3 regions of the Exiguobacterium sp. N4-1P genome follow, and region 1 is predicted to be linked to each of the others. Evidence: riboswitches for the same ligand, from Rfam matches in the RefSeq annotation. Region 1 holds a riboswitch; each other region holds the start of a gene.

Evidence for each region. A riboswitch is a leader RNA that binds a small molecule or an ion and turns the genes downstream of it on or off. The one in region 1 is predicted to bind lysine.
Region 2: linked by a shared signal. The riboswitch ahead of A0126_RS02410 (aspartate kinase) and the one ahead of A0126_RS14600 (Na+/H+ antiporter NhaC family protein) in region 1 are both predicted to bind lysine.
Region 3: linked by a shared signal. The riboswitch ahead of A0126_RS01030 (amino acid permease) and the one ahead of A0126_RS14600 (Na+/H+ antiporter NhaC family protein) in region 1 are both predicted to bind lysine.

The regions. Positions count from the first base shown of each region.
Region 1 is NZ_CP022236.1:2,848,191-2,855,730, reverse strand. It holds gene A0126_RS14600 (Na+/H+ antiporter NhaC family protein) at 16-1,599, opposite strand; lysine riboswitch at 1,704-1,879, opposite strand; gene manA (mannose-6-phosphate isomerase, class I) at 1,989-3,797, opposite strand; gene A0126_RS14590 (PTS sugar transporter subunit IIB) at 3,963-4,259, shown strand; gene A0126_RS14585 (PTS sugar transporter subunit IIA) at 4,264-4,593, shown strand; gene celB (PTS cellobiose transporter subunit IIC) at 4,608-5,945, shown strand; gene A0126_RS14575 (glycoside hydrolase family 1 protein) at 5,976-7,397, shown strand; gene A0126_RS14570 (GntR family transcriptional regulator) at 7,480-7,540, shown strand, end outside.
Region 2 is NZ_CP022236.1:461,861-469,400, forward strand. It holds gene A0126_RS02395 (GNAT family N-acetyltransferase) at 1-303, shown strand, start outside; gene A0126_RS02400 (argininosuccinate synthase) at 425-1,630, shown strand; gene argH (argininosuccinate lyase) at 1,627-2,997, shown strand; lysine riboswitch at 3,069-3,247, shown strand; gene A0126_RS02410 (aspartate kinase) at 3,360-4,559, shown strand; gene A0126_RS02415 (aspartate-semialdehyde dehydrogenase) at 4,572-5,564, shown strand; gene dapA (4-hydroxy-tetrahydrodipicolinate synthase) at 5,587-6,468, shown strand; gene dapB (4-hydroxy-tetrahydrodipicolinate reductase) at 6,465-7,211, shown strand; gene dapD (2,3,4,5-tetrahydropyridine-2,6-dicarboxylate N-acetyltransferase) at 7,198-7,540, shown strand, end outside.
Region 3 is NZ_CP022236.1:167,082-174,621, forward strand. It holds gene A0126_RS01005 (DHA2 family efflux MFS transporter permease subunit) at 1-1,244, opposite strand, end outside; gene A0126_RS01010 (HlyD family secretion protein) at 1,257-1,913, opposite strand; gene A0126_RS01015 (TetR/AcrR family transcriptional regulator) at 2,107-2,721, shown strand; gene A0126_RS01020 (GGDEF domain-containing protein) at 2,794-3,885, opposite strand; gene A0126_RS01025 (MarR family winged helix-turn-helix transcriptional regulator) at 4,042-4,497, opposite strand; lysine riboswitch at 4,669-4,853, shown strand; gene A0126_RS01030 (amino acid permease) at 4,966-6,447, shown strand; gene A0126_RS01035 (solute:sodium symporter family transporter) at 6,977-7,540, shown strand, end outside.

The DNA of each region.
Region 1 (7,540 bases):
AGCGTTATTTTTTTATTATTCAGCGCGAAGTTCAGTTGGTACTTTGCCGCGTTTCGAGACGACATTCAGGACGACGAGTGCGAGTAAGAAGGCGATAAGTGCACCGATGAAGCCGATGATTGATGAATCGGTTAAACCGAGCACAAGGTAGCCGACTGCCGATGTCGCTGCACCAACCAACGCATACGGAAGTTGTGTCGTGACGTGATCGATATGATGCGAACCGGCACCTGTCGAACTGAGAATCGTCGTATCGGAAATTGGTGAACAGTGGTCTCCGAAGACGGATCCGGCAAGAACGGCAGCGAGCGTCGGAAGTAAGAGATTCGGTTCGACCGCCATGATGAGGTCAGCACCGATCGGCAGCATGATACCGAATGTTCCCCAACTTGTACCTGTCGAGAATGCCATTAAGCTTGCAATCAAGAACAATAAGAAGGGGAGGTACGAAGCAGAAATCGACTTACTGACGAAGCTTGCTAAGTACTCACCTGTTTTCATGTCACCGATAACAGCGATGATTGTCCAAGCGAATAATAAGATGACGACAGCAGGCCACATGGATTTCATCCCAGCCCAGATGCTGTGTCCGTATTCGCGCGCCGGGATTTTCCGACCAATCAACATCAGGAAAGCAACGACTAAACTGATGACGACACCAGCAACGAGTGAACGTGTTACGTCTGTCGCTTCAAATGCACCAATCAACGTAAATGCACGATTGTCAGCAGCGAGTGCCTGAGCACCGGTAAAGAGTAATGCGGAAACTGTTGCAATGACGAGAACGATAATCGGAACGACGAGGTCACGTACTTTTCCACCTTCGTGTTCTTTGACTTCCTCTGCCATCCCCATCGGTGTTCCTTTACTTGCATCGAAAAGTTCACCTTTTAATGCACGAAGTTCATGCGTCCGCATCGGTCCGACCGCAATCCCTGTGTACGCGATGTAAAGCGTCAGCAATAGAGCGAAAATCGCATAGAAGTTGAGTGGCACGATCATCATGAAAGCACTGAATGCGGAATACTCCGTAATCGAATGTGTCGTTAAGATACCAGCGATGATCGAGATGATGAACGCTCCCCAACTTGAAAGCGGGCTGATGACACAGACTGGAGCAGCCGTCGAGTCAATAATATACGCAAGTTTTGCCCGCGAGACGCCACGACGGTCCGTTAACGGACGACTGACATTCCCGACAGCAAGACTGTTGAAGTAATCATCGATGAAGATTAAAATACCTAAACCAAATGCTGCGAGGCGAGCGCCGCGCGCTGTCTTGACGTGTGTTGTTGCCCATTCACCGAAGGCATGTGCACCGCCCGATGTTTGGATAAGCGTCGATAGAACACCGAGTAATAGTAAGAAGATGAGTAATAAGACGTTCCATTCATTTAACGCCCCATCCGCCCAAAATAGACTAAAGATGTTTTTGCCGAGATAGACGACCGTATCGATTGGATTAAAGCTATGCAGCAATAAAGCACCAATCAAAATACCGACACCAAGTGAAATAACGACTTTGCGCGTCACGATTGCAAGTGCGATTGCAATGACAGCTGGAATGAGCGCAACGATTGAATCTGAATAATTGACCATTGTGTGGTTCCTCCTCTTTTTTTAGAAGATGAGACCCATTGCATATAAAAAAGCAAGGGCACCGGCAACAAAGCCGACACCCTTGCTGGATGCGTCTTTCTTAGCCGAATTGGAGCGCTCCATACAAAACACGTATGGCAATCGAACGGGTATTTCCCAATTCGACCAGTACCATCAAGTCAGACACTTGACGATACTTCGGCAGCATTACCTTTCCTTGATCGTCCTCGTTGTCATCCTCAGATCAAATACTCATTAAGACCGCGCCTCTACCTCATCGATAGAATAGTCATATTCTTTTAATAAGAAAACCTTATCATATTTCAGAAAAAAGTTTCAAGTCTGTTTTTAAAAAAAGTAGTAAAGTCTGTTCAAAAGGAACAATGAAGTTATTCGGCGTTCATCCGATTTAAATGGGCAGCACCGATGACACCGGCATTTCCTTCCAATGCAGCTAAGCGAATGATTGTTTTTTGACGTAACGTCGGGTAGAGACGGGCATTGACGGCTTGTAAGAGCTCTTCCCAAAATAAATCGGCGGAAGCCGTAACACCGCCACCGATGATGACGGCTTCCGGATCAAGTGTGTGAATGATGTTCGCTACGCCTGTTGCTAAATGATTTACGAAACGAAGCCTTTCCTGTGTATTGCCAAGAAGTTGTGCAATAGAAGATTCATTTAATGAATCAGCCCGCGTCTGAAGAGCCGTACCGCTTGCTAATCCTTCGAGTGAGCCTTTGTTCAAGACGTGATGTTCCGGTCCAGAAGCATCGATGATCGTATTTCCGATTTCACCAGCATATCCGTGTGCGCCTCGAATCAACGTCTTTTGATAGACATATCCACCACCGATTCCTGTACTGACTGTCATGTAATAGATGGATGTATAGTCTTGTCCTGCCCCGAACAATGCTTCGCCGAGCGCGGCGGCATTTGCATCATTTTCAAGGGAAACCGGGATGTTGAAGAACTCTTCTAACGGGCGAACCAAATTTACATCGTCCCAACCCGGCAGGTTCGGAGGTGACAATAGCCGACCCGTTGCTGCATCAAGCGGACCAGGCGCTGCGATACCAATTCGTTCGACTTCAAATTCTTCAAGTAGCTTTTGGATGGCTTGTCTTAAATGATTAATTGTATAGTCCGGGCCAGCAGCCGCCTCTGTCAAAAATCGATATTGTTTTACGACATGGTGCTGATTGATTGCGGCAACACGCGTGTGAGTCCCACCAAGATCAATTCCGATGTGAAGTCGTTGTTTCGGTGTTGGATTTGGACCAGTCAATAGAAGTTTCCCCTTTCCAGAAACGGTACAAGTTACTTTTGCCGGAATCAGAACCGTGTCTCCGGCGGTATAACGCAATTGGTTGATGATCAGCGTGCCACTGATGATAGTGATGACTTGGAAGGAAGTTCGTGGTGCAATCGTAATCATGTCATGGATGGCCCATTCCTCGACAAAAAAATAGGCGTTGGTTGTCAGTAGTCTTGAACAAAAAGAGGTCGGTACATAAGGCTCCTCGTACTGGAAATGAGGAAATTGAATGACTTCGAGTGCTTCTTTAAGGTGGAGTTGACGCGGTTTGTTGGTCGAATGGTCAATTCGATCGTAATCGTACAACCGGTACGTGGTATCAGAGTTCTGCTGGATTTCGATGACAAGACACCCTTCGGTTAAAGCATGAACAGTACCTGCTGGAACGTAAAAAAAATCGCCGGGTGAAACAGGCAAATCAATTAAGCCGGAAGTTAAATCGTCTTCACGGACAGCGCGCAACAAATCAGCTTTTGTTTTGAAGTCATGCCCATAAATAATGGTGGCGTCTGCCGGACAATCGACGATATACCAGCATTCATTTTTCCCGTAAGGCTGTCCTTCTAGGCGACAGGCATCATGATCGTCAGGATGGACTTGAACGGATAAATCATCCGCAGCGTCAATCCACTTAATGAGTAAAGGGAAAGCTTCCGTTGTGTCCATCCCAAAGATTTCAGGGTGATTTGACCATAAATCCCGTAGTGCATCACCGGAAAAACGTCCGGCATTCACCTTGGTTTGCCCGTTTTGGTGATCAGCCAAGGTCCAAGCTTCACCGATGTTTTGTTTGCCTAACGTATCAAATCCATATGCACCAAGCTTACATCCACCCCATATCCGCTCCTGTAAAATCGGCTCAAAACAAATCAGTTCTTCCATGATTGTTCCTCCTCCAAGTTGTTTTCGATTACAACACTACACTTTTTAAAAATAAAAATAAACAAAATAAAAATCAACAAAATAAAAATCAAGTATAGACATGGATGTTAAAATCCGTATAATCAAAGTTGTAAGCGATTCCAAAACGCGGAAGGAATGGTTGAAATGAAAAAAATCATGTTGGCGTGTAGTTCAGGAATGTCGACGAGTATTCTAGTCACTAAGATGCAGGAACATGCCCAATCACTTGGTGAAGAGGCGACAATTTGGGCAGTCGGTCAAGACCAAGCTTTAAAAGAAATGGATGGAGCAGATGTTGTATTGATTGGTCCACAAATGCGCTTTTTATTATCAAAATTTCAACAAGCGACAGATAAACCAGTCGAAGTCATCGATATGATGGCGTACGGAATGGCCGACGGAAAAGCGGCCTATGAACAAGCCGTTAAGTTGATGGGGTGAAGAAATGAAAACAAATGAACAGACGATGGAACAAGTAGCATTCATGATGATTTTGCATAGTGGAAATGCGCGAAGTACGATTCGTGAAGCAATCGAAGTGTACAAGGAAGAATCATTTGAGGCATTTGAGCGGTTATTAACAGATGCCCGAGAACAGTTGCAAGAAGCGCACCAGATTCATTTCGGTCAAGTCCAAAAAGAAGCGAGCGGTGAGCCGACGACATTGTCTTTACTGCTTTTGCATGCAGAAGATCATTTGATGTCGACACAAACGATGCTTGATTTGACGTCAGGATTAGTTGAAATGATGGAACATAAATTTTCTCAAAAATAAGAGGAGGGATTGAAATGGCTGGTAATAGTAAGTGGTTCGATTTGTTGAGTCGTTTTCTGATGCCGATTGCGGCATATTTAAACAATAGCCGCTATCTTCAGACGTTACGTGACGCGTTCATGCTCGCTTTTCCGATTACGATGTTCGGTTCATTAATCGTTGTTATTGCGAATTTACCATTCTTAGATAAATTTATGTCGCCTGGAGTATTGGATGCTTTTAAAACTTCATTAGGAAACGCCCCCTCGGCGACGATGGGAATCATGTCACTATTCGTCGTCTTCGGTATCGGATATTATCTTTCGAAAAGCTATGATGTAGAAGCTGTTTTTGGTGGTGTAATCGCCCTTGTTTCTTTTTTACTTTTAACACCTTTCTTTGTAGCAGTCGAAAATGTTGCTGATCCTGTCGGAAATGTCATTCCACTTGACCGTCTCGGTGCAAAAGGCATGTTCCTTGCAATGATGACAGGGTTCTTAGCAGGAGAAATTTATCGATTTGTCGTTCAAAAAAACTGGACGATTAAAATGCCGGCTGGTGTGCCGACTGCTGTGGCTAAGTCATTTTCAGCTCTTGTGCCTGCACTTTTAACACTTTCCATTTTCCTTGGCATTAACATCGCTATCACCTCGCTTTTAGACACGAATCTCCACGATTTAATCTTTAATTTAGTTCAAAAACCACTCGTGAATCTTGGGAACGGTTTGGTTCCGACATTAATCGCCATCTTTTTTGTTCAATTGTTTTGGTTTTTCGGCCTGCATGGTCAAGTTATCGTCAATTCGGTCATGGATCCGATCTGGAACACTTTGTCACTTGAAAACTTAAACGCCTATACGGCGAATGGAGAACTCCCGAATATCATCAGTAAACAATTCATTGAAATTTATACAGTTGGAATTGGTGGTTCCGGTTCGACACTGGCTGTCGTCGTCGCAATCCTCCTTTTCATGCGCTCAAAACAGTTGAAGCAAATCGGTAAGTTATCGATCGGACCCGGAATCTTTAACGTCAATGAACCAATCATTTTCGGGTTACCAATCGTCATGAACCCCCTCATCATGATTCCCTGGATTTTTGCACCGTTGATTACCGTAACCGTTACTTATTTTGCGATGTCGACAGGAATCGTTCCGCCGCCAACAGGAGTTGCTGTGCCTTGGACGGTGCCGATGTTTATCAGTGGCATGATGGCAACGAATTCACTGGCGGGCGGATTGTTACAACTCGTCAACTTCGCCATTATCATGGCAGTGTGGTTCCCATTCCTAGTCTTCATTGACCGCTTGAATATGAAAAAAGAACGAGAAGAAGCGAATGTTGCCGGAGATGAAAATCAACATGTAGGTTGAATTCAAAAATAGAGATAGGACGTGGATGAGATGAATCAAACGGAAGTTACGACGGCAAAAGAACAAAAGTATACGTTCCCTGCAGATTTTTGGTGGGGAACAGCAGCTTCAGCGACACAAACGGAAGGGGCAGCATTTGAGGGGGGAAAAGGACCGAACATTTGGGATCATTGGTACGAACAAGAACCGAATCGCTTTTTCGATGGTGTAAATGCAACGGTAGCCTCTGATTTTTATTATCGTTATGAAGAAGATATTGCGTTGATGAAAGAACTCGGACACAACTCGTTTCGAATCTCGATTTCCTGGTCACGTCTTTTTCCTGAGGGGCAGGGGGAAATGAATCCGATTGCCATTGATTTCTATAATCGTGTGATTGACGAATTGATTGCAGCGGACATCGAACCGTTCGTAAATCTATATCACTTTGATATGCCGCTTGCACTGCAAAACATCGGTGGCTGGGAAAGTCGTGCCGTCGTCACCGCCTATACAGAATATGCTAAAACGTGCTTTTCACTATTCGGAGATCGTGTCAGTAAATGGTTTACGCATAATGAGCCAATCGTCCCGGTAGAAGGTGGCTATTTATACGACTTCCACTACCCGAACGTTGTTGATTTCAAGCGTGCCGTTCAAGTGGCCTATCATTCGATTTTATCGAGTGCACTTGCAATACAGGCCTATAAAGAAACAGAGCAGACGGGTGAAATTGGCATCATCTTGAATTTAACGCCATCTTATCCTCGAAGCCAAAATGCTGGGGATGTGAAAGCGGCCCAAGTAGCCGACGTATTGTTCAATCGTTCCTTCTTGGATCCTTCCGTACTCGGAACGTTCCCGGCCGAATTGGTCGATTTATTGGAACAACAAGGTGCTTTGCCCGAGGTCGTTCAAGGTGACCTGGAACTCATCGCGAAAAATACCGTTGATTTACTCGGAATTAATTACTATCAACCACGACGCATCAAAGTAAAAGAGCACCTTCCGCATCCAGATGCACCTTTCATGCCGGAGCATCTGTTCGATTATTACGAGATGCCGGGAAGAAAAATGAATCCATATCGTGGCTGGGAAATCTACGAAAAGGGAATTTACGATATTTTGACGAACCTGCGAGAGAATTACGGGAACATCAAGTGTTTTGTTTCTGAAAATGGAATGGGTGTAGAAGGGGAGGAACGTTACCGGGACGAGGACGGCAGTGTTCAGGACGATTATCGCATCGATTTCATCGCCTCTCACTTGCAATGGATGCATCGTGCGCTGAAGGAAGGATCAAACGTCAAAGGTTATCACTTATGGACGTTCATGGATAACTGGTCTTGGAGCAATGCCTATAAAAACCGTTACGGTTTTGTCGGACTCGATCTCGCGACCCAAAAACGAACGGTCAAGAAAAGCGGCCATTGGTTCAAACAATTGATTGAAGAGCAAGGATTTACGAAATAACTGAAAAGATGATTAGGATGTCTAGTCCTGATCATCTTTTTTTGTTATATTATTTTTATATGTCTATACATGGGGTGAAGTCATGTCTATAAAGAAACAACCGAAATATGAGAAAATTGCTGATGAACTTCGCAAACGAATCC
Region 2 (7,540 bases), 650 kb from region 1:
ATTCACTTGCTTGTCCTTGACGAACAAAATCGCCCTGTCGCGACAGGACGGACACGTCCCTACGACGATCAACGGATGAAGGTCGAACGTGTTGCGACGCTAGCTGCGACACGTGGGAAAGGCTACGGCGGTGAGCTGATGCGAGCAATGGAACGCGTGGCGAGACGAGAGGGTCGGAGCATCTTGACGCTTGGTGCTCAAGTTCAAGCGATTCCTTTTTATCAAGGCTTAGGATACAACATCATGTCCGACGAATTTGATGATGCCGGCATCCCACACCGAACGATGGAAAAGAAAGTTTAATTGAGAAATTTTAAAGAAATCCTGTAAAAAGGGTTTCTTTTTTTGAAAGTCTATGTATATATATAATTAATAATGAATTTTTATACAGACAGATGAATTCGAAATCAGGGAGGAATTAATAATGACGAAACAAAAATTAATTTTAGCGTATTCTGGGGGACTTGATACATCGGTGGCAATCAAATGGTTGAGTAAGGATTATGATGTCGTCGCTTTATGTATGGACGTCGGCGAAGGAAAAGATTTGACTGTCATCAAAGAAAAAGCGTTGCTCGTCGGAGCCGTCGAATCGATTGTTCTTGATGTCAAAGAAGAATTCGCAAATGAATTCGTCTTACCAGCACTTCAATACGGTGCCCACTACGAAGGTGCGTATCCACTGATTTCGGCACTGTCTCGCCCGCTGATTGCTGAAAAGCTCGTCGAAGTTGCGCATCAACATGGCGCAACGGCCGTTGCACATGGTTGTACGGGAAAAGGAAATGACCAAGTCCGGTTTGAAGTTTCGGTCGCAGCACTCGATCCTTCACTGGAAGTCATCGCCCCTGTACGGGAATGGAAATGGTCACGTGAAGAGGAAATCGCTTATGCAAAAGACAACAATGTCCCGATTCCAATCAATCTCGACAGCCCATATTCAATCGATATGAACCTTTGGGGACGGAGTAACGAATGTGGTGTCCTTGAAAACCCTTGGACAGAACCGCCGCAAGATGCTTATGCACTGACGGTCGCACCGGAAGAAGCACCGGATCAAGCAGAAGAAGTCATTATCGGTTTTGAAGCGGGTGTTCCGACTTCAATCAACGGAACAGTCTACCCACTGGCGAAGTTGATTACAGAACTCAACATCATCGCCGGAGCACATGGTGTCGGACGGATTGACCACGTCGAGAACCGTCTCGTCGGAATCAAATCGCGGGAAGTGTATGAATGCCCGGGAGCAACGGTCTTGCTAAAAGCCCATGCCGCACTCGAGACCATCACATTGACGAAAGACGTCGCTCACTTCAAACCGATTTTAAGTCAACAATATGCAGAAACAATCTACAACGGTTTGTTCCACGCACCGTTAACGAAAGGTCTGAAAGCATTCTTAAAAGCGACGCAACAAGACGTCACGGGCGAAGTACGGGTCAAACTCTACAAAGGGAATGCGACGGTCACAGGACGTCAGTCACCGGTGTCACTTTATGACGAGAAGCTTGCGACGTATACGAAAGAAGATGCGTTCGATCATGAAGCAGCGAAAGGATTCATTAAATTGCACGGTCTTGCGATTGCGACACACGCAAGTGTTCATCGGCAGGAAGGCGTGACAAAATGACGAAACTTTGGGGCGGACGGTTTACAGAAGGGGCTTCCGCTCAGGCTGAAGCGTTTGGGGCATCGATTTCATTCGACCAAAAGCTTGCGGCAGTTGATTTAGAAGGAAGTCTCGCCCATGCCAATATGTTGTATCAACAAGGTATCCTAGAAGAGACGGAATGGGAAAAAATCGAAGCGGGTCTCAAGACGTTACAAGCTTCGATTGGAACACATGTCTATTCGCTTGCTGACGAAGACATCCACATGAATCTCGAACGGTTGCTGACGGAACAAATCGGACCGGTCGCAGGGAAGTTGCATACAGCGAGAAGTCGGAATGACCAGGTTGCGACGGATTTACATTTATGGATGGAACAACATGTGGTTGATTTAATCGAAAGCCTCCGCAACTTGCAGACGGTGATTACGGAACAGGCGGATGTACACATCGAAACCGTCATGCCGGGGTATACCCACTTACAGCGGGCACAACCGATTTCACTTGCACACCATCTACTCGCGTATTTTTGGATGTTCGACCGTGACGTAGATCGTCTGACAGATAATTTGAAACGGATTCGGATTTCGCCGCTCGGTGCTGGGGCACTCGCCGGGACGACATTCCCGATTGACCGTTTCAAGTCAGCGGAACTGCTCGGATTTGAGCACGTCTATCCGAACAGCCTCGATGCTGTATCGGACCGTGACTTCGTCATTGAATATCTCGGGATTGCTTCGACGGTCATGATGCACCTCTCACGCTTTTGTGAAGAAATCATCATCTGGGCGTCGCAAGAATTTTCATTCATCGAATTGTCAGATGCATTTTCAACGGGTTCGAGCATGATGCCACAAAAGAAAAACCCGGACTTCGCTGAATTGATTCGCGGAAAAACAGGGCGTGTCTATGGAAACCTGATGGGGTTCCTGACGACGATGAAAGCATTACCGCTCGCTTACAATAAAGACATGCAAGAAGATAAAGAAGGTGTCTTCGATACGGCAGATACCGTTTTACAATCCGTTCAAATCTTTACGGGAATGCTCGAATCAGCAACGTTTAAGACAGAAGCGCTCAAGAAGGCGACAATGCAAGACTTCTCGAATGCGACGGAACTAGCAGATTATCTCGTCACAAAAGGTGTTCCTTTCCGGGAAGCGCATGAAATCGTCGGAAAAGCGGTCCTCCATTGTGTTCAGACGAATTGTTTCTTAAAAGATTTAACGCTTGAAACGTATCAAACGTTCCACTCCGTCATCGCGGAAGATGTTTATCCGCTCCTCGACCCGGTGCAAGCAGTGGCAAGAAGAGGAAGTTACGGCGGGACAGGTTTTGCTGCTGTTTCTGTACAACTCGATCAAGCGAAGAAAAAACTCACGGATTAACGGAAAAATGAAAAAATTTTAGCAAATGACTGGATTTAACAAAAAATGTTTGCTATAACTGTAACTAACAACCGACAGATAGAGGCGCGGATGACATCAGTAACATCATTTATTGAAGCGAGCATGCTGAGTGATGTGAAAGGGGAAATCCGCCGAAGTGAATGAGAAAGATGCTTCTTCTCATTTGCTGGTACAACGGTTAAGATCCGTTGTACTGCCGAAACCGATGTTTCGGAGCGCTATCTTACGTAAAAGAACGAAAGACTTTGTCTTCGTTTGTCCGATCGTGATAACGACGGGCCGTAGGAACGCTCCTACCGGCCCGTCGTTTTTTTCTGTTTCGGGACAAAGGAGATAGGATTGTGACAACTGTACTTAAATTTGGTGGTAGCTCGGTCGCGACTGTCGAACAGATTCAGTCAATTGCGAATTATTTAAAAAATCGGACAGAACAAGGTGAAAAATTAGTGGTCGTCGTCTCTGCGATGGGGAAGATGACAGACTCGCTCATCGCACAAGCGCAAGCAATCACGGATCGTCCTGAACGACGTGAACTCGATCGATTGCTCGCAATCGGCGAAGAACAAACGATTTCGTTACTCAGCATCGCCTTAAATTCCGTCGGAGTAAAAGCCTTATCACAAACAGGTGCGCAGGCAGGAATCAGCACGATGGGGGTTCATACGAAAAGTAAGATTAAACAAATTGACGGGGACTTGTTACGAAAGAAACTCGAAACCTATGATGTCGTCATCGTCGCCGGATTCCAAGGTGTCAACGAGCTTGGGGATGTTACAACACTCGGTCGTGGTGGGTCAGACACAACGGCTGTCGCCTTAGCGGCCGTCCTTGATAAGCGCTGTGAAATCTATACGGATGTCGACGGTGTCTATACGGCGGATCCGCGGATTCATCAAGCGGCACAGCCGATTCCACAAATTTCATATGATGAAATGATGGAAATGAGTGCACTGGGGTCGAAGGTAATGGAGATGCGCAGCGTCGAACTCGGGAAAAAATACGGCGTGCATATCTTTGTTGGGAAAACACTTGAATCGGAAAGAGGGACTTGGATCATGGAGGCAACAGAAACGATGGAACAAAAAGCAGTCACGAGCGTCAGTGTAACGAAAAATGTTTTGACGGTTTCAATCAAACACGTTCCACAAACCAATTCAGCAGTCGCCGACATTTTTGAATTGTTATCGAATCGCCATGTCAATATCGACATGATCAGTCAAACGACCTTTGATAGTGACGTGTTCCTCTCGTTCTCTTGTCCACTCGATGAAGAAGAGTTTCTCGAAGAGGCACTGAAAGATATCATCGATCGTTTTCCGACCGTTAAAGTCGATCGTCATAACGAGCATGCCAAGTTATCGGTCGTCGGAATCGGAATGCGTGACGCAACGGGCGTCGCATCAAAATTATTTGCGACGTTCCGTGCCGAGAACATCACGTTTTATCAAGTCACGACATCAGAAATCAGTATCTCGTATACAATCGCACAAGCAGATATCGAACGAACGGTCGCGGCGATTGCGAACGCGTTTAGCCTGTAAGGAGGAATGAACATGTACCACGTAGCAGTCATCGGTGCGACAGGCGCCGTCGGACAAAAGATGTTACAAGTCTTGAAGGAACTCGATTTTCCAGTCGGTCAACTGTCGGCGTATGCTTCAGAACGATCAGCAGGAAAAGTCGTTTCGTTTAATGGAACGGACGTGACGATTACAGCTTTATCGGAAGACATCATCCATCACGGGATCGACGTCGCATTATTCGCAGCCGGTGGAGCAATCAGTGAACAGTATGCCCCCTTGCTGGCAGAACACGGAACACTTGTCGTCGATAATTCAAGTGCTTTCCGGATGCAAGAGACGATTCCGCTCGTCGTACCAGAAGTCAATCCGGAAGCGGTCAGCAGCACCGACCGACTGATCGCTAATCCGAACTGCTCGACGATTCAATCCGTCGTTGCCCTGGCACCACTCAAACACTTAGGTTTTGAACGAATCACGTATACGACGTATCAAGCAGTCTCCGGTTCCGGTCAAAAAGGAATTGAGGACTTGGCGCGAGGCAGCCGCGGTGAAGAACCGGTCAACTATCCGCACCCGATCCATGATAATATCTTGCCGCATATCGATGTCTTCTTAGAAGACGGGTACACGAAAGAAGAGCAAAAAATGATTGACGAGACACGGAAGATTTTTAACCAACCGAACTTACCGGTCAGTGCGACGTGTGTCCGTGTTCCCGTCACAAATTCGCATTCGGTTGCAATCAACGTGACGTTTTCAAACGAGACGACGGTCGAAGCGATTCGCACAGCACTTGCTGACGCGCCAGGCGTCGTACTGGTTGATGATGTTTCGCGAAATCAGTACCCGATGCCGCTTGATGCAAGCGGGACGGACGAAGTGTACGTCGGGCGGATTCGTCAAGATCAAACGCTCGCGAACACATTCCATCTGTGGTGTGTCGCGGATAACATTCGAAAAGGCGCGGCGTCAAATGCAGTCCAGGTCGCGCGTCATGCTTTAGAAAACGGCATCCATTCTTAATCATACTAAGGAGGAATTTAACATGTTCAAAGGAGCAGGAACAGCACTAGCGACACCGTTCAATTCAGCAGGTGAACTCGACTTAGTCGTTTTTGAACAGTTGATTGAACAGCAACTTGCAGCCAATATCCAAGCGCTCGTCGTCGCCGGGACGACAGGTGAAGGATCGACGCTTTCGAGCGAAGAGTTCGAAACGTTACTTGAGACAGCAGTCCGTGTCACGGCAGGTCGTGTTCCGGTCATTGCCGGTACGGGAACGAACAATACGGCACAGACGATTGAAAAAACGAAAACGGCTCAGCGGCTCGGAGCGGATGCAGCGATGCTCGTGACACCGTATTACAATAAAACGTCACAAGCCGGTTTGATTGCTCACTTTACCGCAGTCGCGGATGCTGTCGAATTACCCATCATGTTATACAACGTACCTTCACGGACGGGTGTCGCGATTGCAGTTGAGACAGCTGTAACACTCGCGGAGCATCCGAACATTCAAGCATTCAAAGAAGCGAGCGGGGATGTCAGTTTCATGGGTGAATTGATGACGGCACTCCCCGAAGGTTTTGCAGTCTTCTGTGGCAACGACGATCAAATCCTGCCGTACATGGCATGGGGAGCACAAGGTGTCATCTCGGTCCTGTCGAACCCGTACCCGGCAGAAACACAAGCGCTTGCTGAAGCCGTGCTCGCAAACGACTTAGTGACGGCACGACGCATTCAAAGTGATTTAATGCCTGTCATCGCAGCCATCTTTAGTGACGTCAACCCGATTCCTGTTAAAGCAGCACTCGAAGAAGTCGGGTTTGCAGTCGGTGCACCACGCTTGCCGCTCGTTCGCCAATCCGAAGCCGGGCATGCACACTTACTCGAGACGATGCGTGCTTATAAAGGAGTGGTTCGATGAAGCTTGCCATTCATGGATATGGTGCGACAGGGCATTATGTCGAGGAATTGGCACCCGCTGAAGTTGTCGCCGTTATCGATCAGACGAAGTCAGCGGAGAAAATTCCTTCGTATCAAACGGTGTCCGAGCTAACAGAAGAAGTCGATGCCATCATCGATTTCTCTCACCCGAGCTTGTTGCCGGATTTACTGGCGTATGGCCTCAAAACGAAAACACCGCTCGTCATCGCGACGACCGGATTTTCGGAAGCGGAGTTACAAACGATAAAAGACGCTTCGACTGAAATTCCAATTTTTCAGTCGTACAACATGTCGTTCGGGATCGCGATGATGCAGCAATTGTTACAGGTGCTCGTACCACTCGCCAGTTCGTTCGATATCGAACTATTAGAAAAGCACCACAATCAAAAGGTCGATGCACCAAGCGGGACGGCAGAACTCTTATTGCGGACGATTCAAGAACTCCGTGACGTCCAGCCGGTCTATGAACGTGAATCGACACGGGAAAAACGCCAAGCGTCTGAGATCGGCATGCACTCGATGCGTGGTGGAACAATTTTCGGTGAACATGAAGTGTTGTTCGCCGGGGTCGATGAATTGATTGAAATCAAGCACACGGCATTATCAAAAAAAGTATTTGCTTCAGGTGCGATTAAAGCAGCCGAAGCACTCATTCAAAAATCGGCGGGACTCTACACGTTAGAGACGCTCTACTCACAGGAGGATTCACATGTTACTAACTGATGCTTACGAAATTGCGAAATTCATTAAAGATGCTAAAAAACAGACACCGGTCAAACTTTACGTCAATGGCGATTTAGCGGGCTTGACGATTGAAGGGGCGACAGCTTTCGGATCGGATGAATCAAAAATTTTCTTTGCAGATGCAGGACTTGCTGCGACTTTCTTAGAAAAGTATTCAGACCGAATCACGGACGTCCACGTCGAATACGATCGTCGGAACAGTGCTGTACCGATGCTTGACACACGTCACTTGAATGCGCGAATCGAACCGGGTTCGTGGATTCGGGATCATGTCGTCATCGGCGATAACGCCGTCATCATGATGGGTG
Region 3 (7,540 bases), 350 kb from region 1:
TTCAAATCAAGTTGCGTCAATTCCCATGTTCCGTACGTCATCAACGTCAGACCGAAGATGGCAAGCGGTCGAATGCCGAACCGGTCGAACAGTCGACCGGCGAAAGGACCGGTGATTCCCATGATCAATGAACCAGGCAGTAATAAGAGACCTGAGTCGACGGGTGAAAAACCACGGATGCTCTGCAAGTAAATCGGCAGCAGCAACATCCCGCCGAACAAGGCCATCGTGACGATGACGTTAATGAAGAGGGTGAATGAAAATTCCGGTACTTTTAGGACACGGATGTTAAGCATCGGGTCGTCCATCGCAAGCTCACGCAAAGCGAAGGCGGCAATACCAAGTAGCCCGATGACAATCGTACTGATGACGACAGGGCTGTCCCAACCGTCGTTTCCGGCTTCACTGAATCCGTATAAGAGACTACCAAACCCGATCGTACTAAAGACAACACCGAGAGCATCGAACTTTGGTTTTGATAACGGTTGGACGAGTTTGAACCAGGCAAATCCAAGTAAAAGTGTTAAGAGACCAAAGAAGGCCATTGCATAGAACATGACGTGCCAATCGTAGTTTTGAATGACATATCCTGTGATCGTTGGTCCGATCGCCGGTGCAAGAATCATCGCAATCCCGAGCATGCCCATCGCAGCTCCCCGTTTATGGGGTGGAAACAATGTCATGAAGACGTTCGTACCGAGCGGCATCAAGACACCGGCTCCGGCTGCTTGGACCACACGTCCGATCATCATGACCGGGAAGTTCATCGCCATCGAACAAATGATCGATCCGAAGAAGAACAACGTCATCGAGACAAGAAACAAGCGGCGAAACGTATAGCTTCGCATGAGGAACGCACTGATTGGAATCAAGATTCCGTTGACAAGCATGAACCCGGTCGTCAACCACTGTGCTGTCGACGTCGTGACGTTGAAGTCGTTGATCAAGACAGGAAGAGCGACGTTGATTAATGTCTGATTCAAAATCGCGATGAACATTCCAATTAACAGGACAGTGATGACTTTCGGGATACTGATGTTTTCCGTTGAAATCGTCGCTTGCGCTTGCGGAGCAGGGGCGGCTGGAATCGCGCCAACCGCTTCTGCTTCAATCAATGTTTCATCAAGCGCCGGACCTCCTGCGCCAGCTACCCGCGGTTGCCGTGCCCGGCGTGCAATCAAATTGACTGCAAGGAACGTGACAAGCATGAACACAATGTATCCAAAGAGGAAGGTCGTAGACATAAGCGTCCCTCCTTAATCCTTATGAATGCGGACGGTCACATTCATACCAGGGCGAATGTCGAGTGATTTTTCTTGTGAGAGCGATACCTTCACGGGAATCACTTGCGCGACTTTTGTATAGTTTGCGTTTCCGTTCGATGACGGCATTATCGAGAACGTGCCTGCTGTTGTCATCCCGATTTGTTCGACTTCACCCGAAAGTGTTGTATCAGGATAGCTATCGACATAGACATCGACGGCTTGACCGACTTTGACTTCATCGATTTCTGTTTCTTCGACGTTTGCTGTGACCCATAATTCATTTAAGTTAAATCCGTAAGCGAGCGGCGTACCGGCACCAACAAAGCCGTTCTCTGTCGCCATCGACTGAACGACGGTTGCTTTTGCTGGCATTTCGATTGACGCATCAACCGGTTTTTGACCAGTTTGTGCTATCATGACGTGACCAAGTGTCGCCCCGTTATCGAGTGTCTGTCCTGTTTTTGCCGTCCAGTCAGTGAGTTTTCCAGCGCCAGGACTAGCAATTGTAATCATCTTACCGTCGATTTTGGCATTTTCTGTTTTGACGTAACTTGTTGCTTGATCGTAGTAATAATAACCGATCGCACCACCACCAATTAAAACGACGAGCGTTAAAATATTGATGATTAATAATTTCTTCATGTTCATGAGTAAGTTGCATCCTTTCTGTTACTAGCTGATCGCCCCAGTGCGGTCTCATAAAAAAGACTCCTCTGGGGAGGAGTAGTTAATACAGTTAATTATATGGGTGCATAACAAACAAACAACCAACAATTTCCGACGAAATGTTGGAAAAGTCTTTGTTAACGGATACAATACGTAAAAAGGAGCTGAATTTTAAATGAATCAGTCGTGCGATCCACGTCCTAAACGTTCACGTGAACGTATTACGACAGAGCTATTTCATTTACTTGAACACCATTCCTTTTCGACGATCACCGTCAAAATGTTGACGGATGGTGCTGAGGTCAATCGTTCGACCTTCTATGCGCACTATAAAGATAAATACGATTTGCTGGATCAAATCGTTGAGGAGCACATGACGTTGCTCGCAGAAGCGATTCGGATTACAGGAAAACAATCGGCCGAGCCTCCGACAGTCGAACGCGTCAGTCGTTACTTTGCACGTTTGTTCATCCACATTGAGCAAAACGAGCGCTTTTACCGGACGATGCTGCTCCAAGGAACAGTCAAGACGTTCATCTCCCGTTTCTTGGATACGTTAAAAGAAAACTACCGTCTTGCTTTCCGGGAGACGACAAGTGTCTCTGTTCCGGTGGATCGGGATTTATTACTGAACTACGTCATTGGTGGTCAACTCGGGCTCTTGATGTCGTGGTTACGAAATGATCGTCCGTATTCCTCCGAGTACATGGCAAATCAGCTCAGTCAGATGATCGTCTTCGGAACAGTTGAAAGTATTGGTTTTCCTCAGACAGGCCTTGGGACTGTCTAAAAAATGAACTAAAAAGTGCCATTCCGATGTGAGGGAATGGCACTTTTTGTGCTAGTCGGATATAACGTTAGATTACGCTTGACGGAATTCCAGCTGTTTCGTATAAATCGTACTTTGGTTACGTCCGTGCTCTTTTGAAGCATAGAGTGCTTTATCCGCTTGTTGCAATGCTTCGAGTGATGTATGGGATCCACCCGAATGGGCAATTCCTAACGAAATCGTAATCTTCAAATCAGGTACATGTGCAGTCGGGAACAGGTTACGGGCGACTGTCGTCCGCGCTAATTCAGAGATTTTTTTCGCATCCTTCAATGATGTGTTCGGTAAAATGATCAAAAATTCTTCTCCACCGTACCGACCGACTAAATCATCCGGACGTACAATAGAGGCAAGTGTCGTTCCGAGTTGCCGCAACACATCGTCGCCGGCATCATGACCATATGTATCGTTAACGTGTTTGAAGAAATCGATATCGATCAGGATAAGTGAATATCCATCGTCATCCGATCCGACGAGTGATAGGGAGTCGTCCAGACGTCGGCGATTAGCGAGACCCGTCAAGGCGTCGGTCATCGCAAGTTTTTGCTGGTACTGGATATTTTCAAAATGTCGTCGCAGTTCGGCTAATAAGCGATAGGTGACGAGTCCGGCTAATAAATTAAAGAAAATGTACGTAACCGATACTTTGAAAAACGTTTCCCAACTGTTTGTCAGTGCATAGATAGCTGGTAACGAATAGAGAATACCGATTCCGATCATTAATTCAAAAGTCAGCAATGTATTACGTAAAAATCTGCGTGCTATGCCAATTGTCAAAATGAATAAAACCATGATGACGGAAGCGAGAATCGCTCCTTCGATTTGATCAGCAGGTGTAATTAAAAAACGCGTTCCGATAATCATGACTCCCGTGATGAAGGCACTAGGCAATCCGCCAAATAATGTGGCAATCGCGACAGGAATGATACGTAAGTCAATCCGGGCAATATCAATTTGAATGCTGTTGAACATGAGGAGTACAGCAATTGCACCAGCTACACAACCTAAAATAAGGCGTGATTCAAGCTTTGATTTTGGTGTAATTCTTGGTTGATTTCGAAAAGGTAAAAATAAAAGCGTGATCGTCGTGAATAAGAGACAAAAATTTATGATGAAGTTATTCATAATAGACAACAAATCCTCCCAACTCCCCCTGCAGTATACTTCCAATTATATACTTTGAGTATACTCGTTCTACTAACGGTATAGGAGGTCTGAATGTTTAGAATAAAAAAAGAAAAACAGAATAAAACCTCTGTCCTTCTCTTGATTTTTAATTTATTAATTGGATGAGACGACTTCTTCATCCATTGTCGCGAGGATTTTATCAAATACATGGATCATCACGTTCAGTTCCTCTTCAGACAAAGTGCCGAATCGCTCCTGAAGATATTTGCGACGGACGACTTCGAGATTCCGAAAAGCGGCCTCTCCCTCGTCAGTCAAGGCAAGGACGATTGAACGACGATCTTCCGTCGAACGTGTCCGTGTCACAAAACCGGTCTTATAAAGTTTATCTGTCAAAGCGGTGACCTGACTTGTCGCAAGTTCGAACTGTTCCGCGAGTAATGTCGGACGCTGGGGGCCGTTTTCAGATAAGCTACGTAAGATGAAGAATTCACTTCGCGTGGCAGTACCTTCAAACAGTTGATTCAACTCACGGCGCAACGTCCGGAGAATCACGCGCATTTGTTCTTCTAATCGATATGTCAATTGGTCATGTTGTTCTTGTCCCATCTGAGCAACATCCTTTCTGTACTACCTTCTACCATTTAGTGTACTAAAAATATCGGAATTTTACTATGAGCACGGTAGGATTCAAAAATATAAATTGACAAACAAGAAACATATTATGTACTATGTCGAAGTAATGAATTAGTAAATCAACTTAATTAGTTCTCACTCAACCAGTGGGATGGAGGTTGCGATTCTTATGAGTCGGGTTACGGATGTCGTCAAGCGGCAGATGAAATAGCTCAAAAGGAAGAATTGCCGAAATCGTAGACTACTTTGAAAGTCAGCGATTGGGATTAGATCAAACAGGTCTAATACTGTCATAAACCGTTTGCGGTTTATGGGGAGCTATCTTTCACGACGGTAGAATGAGACGCATCATCGATATGTTGCGTTCTCATCTTCCTCTTGGAAGGTGAGGGCGCTTTTTTACGCCCTCTCAAAAATTATAAAAAGAGAGAAGCGACAGACATGAACAATTTACAACAGCAACAACACCCCCTTGATTCCACAGCAGAAGGGCTACAACGAGGGCTTCAAGCCCGGCATATGTCGATGATTGCAATTGGCGGAGCGATTGGGACCGGTTTATTCATCGCGTCAGGTGCCTCTGTTGCAGCGGCAGGACCGGGCGGTGCGTTACTTTCTTATACAATCGTCGGATTGATGGTCTACTTCTTGATGACGAGCCTTGGGGAGATGGCCGCCTATATGCCGGTCGCAGGATCGTTCTCGACGTACGGGACGAAGTTCGTCGACCCTTCATTCGGGTTCGCCTTAGGATGGAACTACTGGTACAACTGGGCCGTCACGATTGCCGTCGAGCTCGTCGCAGCACAAATCGTCATGCATTACTGGTTCCCGAACATTCCGGGCGTCTATTTTAGCGCGCTGTTTTTACTTTTAATGATTGGATTAAATTATTTTTCGGTCAAAGGATTCGGTGAAGCCGAGTACTGGTTTGCGATGATTAAAGTCGTCACGGTCATCGTGTTTCTTGGTGTAGGAGTCGCGATGATTTTTGGTATCTTTACTTCGGAGCCACCAGCAGGCTTCAAAAACTTTGGCTTAGGTGATGCACCGTTTGTCGGAGGGATTCCAGCTGTCATCGGTATCATTCTTGTCGCAGGTTTTAGCTTTCAAGGGACGGAGCTCGTCGGAATCGCAGCAGGCGAGTCGGAAGATCCGGAAAAAAATGTCCCGAAAGCAGTTAAACAGGTGTTTTGGCGCATTTTATTATTTTATGTATTTGCGATCTTCGTCATCGGAATGTTGATTCCATACACAAGTCCGAGCCTTGTCTCAAATGATATTACGGATGTTGCCGTCAGTCCGTTCACACTCGTCTTCGAAAAAGCAGGACTCGTGTTTGCAGCAGCATTGATGAATGCGGTCATCTTGACGTCCGTCTTGTCTGCCGGGAACTCCGGGATGTATGCTTCAACCCGGATGCTCTACACACTGGCACGACAAGGTGATGCACCGAAACTATTTGCAAAAGTCTCAAAAAACGGTGTGCCGCGGAATGCGTTACTCGCGACAGGGGCGATTGGTGCGCTTTGTTTCTTGACGTCGATGTTCGGTGGACAAGTTTATCTTTGGTTACTGAATGCTTCCGGAATGACAGGATTTATCGCGTGGCTCGGGATCGCGATCAGTCATTACCGTTTCCGAAAAGGTTTCGTCGCCCAAGGGCATGCGTTACGTGACTTACCGTACGTTGCACCGGCGTTCCCGTTTGGTCCGCTATTCGCATTTGGCCTGTGTTTCCTCGTTATCGTTGGGCAAAACTATGCCGCGTTCCTCGCTGATCAAATCGACTGGGTTGGGATTGCAGCAACGTATATCGGAATTCCGTTATTCTTGGTCTTCTGGCTCGGACATAAAGTCAAACACCGGACATCGGTTGTCCGGTATGATGAGATGGAGTTTCCGAAACATCCGAAAAAATAATAGTATAAGCTAAAGGACCCTCTCGCTTACGAGAGGTCAGACTATAAGCAAAGTGTTATCGGGAATCGGGAGATCAAGCGTCTTTTTTCGTTGCTTTCCTCGGGCGAGGCGCAAGCCGTTGCTCCTTGATCCTAACGGACAATGAGCAGGGTCTTGCCTGCCTCTGGCAAGTCGCGTTGAAAACGCACTTTTCCCTTAGGAGTCAACGAAATATGACGCTTTTTAGGTAGTATCGTGACGGATTGTCTCTCGTTATCGCATGTTTACGCTTCTTAATAGTTTGTCTACACACAAAAACCCTCTCACTTGCGAGAGGGTTTTTTGTGTATAAAAGAACCGAGTGGTTTTCCGAAAGATTTTTTTAGTTTCTTTCCATGATATGTCCCTGCAAGTATGTCAATCCGTAATTGGATTATTTCTTTTTAATAATTTTATTTTTATCTAAAAATATTGTTTCAATAAAGTAAGAATAAGGAATAAATTCTTTACAGTAAATCTACTAAAACAATCGGGATGGAGGAAGTGTGAAATGAGTACATATGAATTGATTTTGACACTGGGTTCGGCCGCGTTCTTCATGGCACTCGTTGCTTATGTGTCCTATCGCATGACACGAGGAAAGGAACAGGGAGTTGACGAATATTTTTTGGCAGGACGTGGACTAAGCGGAATCTTTATTGCCGGTTCCTTGCTTCTGACCAACCTTTCGGCAGAACAACTGATTGGTTTGAACGGTCAGTCGTTCATGGGGAATATGTCGAGCATGGCGTGGGAAGTCACGGCAGGGTTTGCTGCCATCATCATGGCGATCTACCTGTTGCCTAAGTTTTTGGGGATGGGGATTTCGACGTTACCTGAATTTTTAAGTCAGCGCTATGATGAAACGGTCCGGCGGATGACGGTGCTCTTATTCTTACTTGGCTACATGTGCGTGACGATCCCATCAATGCTTTACTCCGGCGGGATTGCCGTCTTACAACTGTTTAACGTACCGGAGTTATTTGGATTGAGTTATACGCAGTCGCTGTGGCTCGTCATTTGGGTTGTCGGGATCATCGGGGCCCTCTATGCAATTTTCGGAGGACTACGTGCG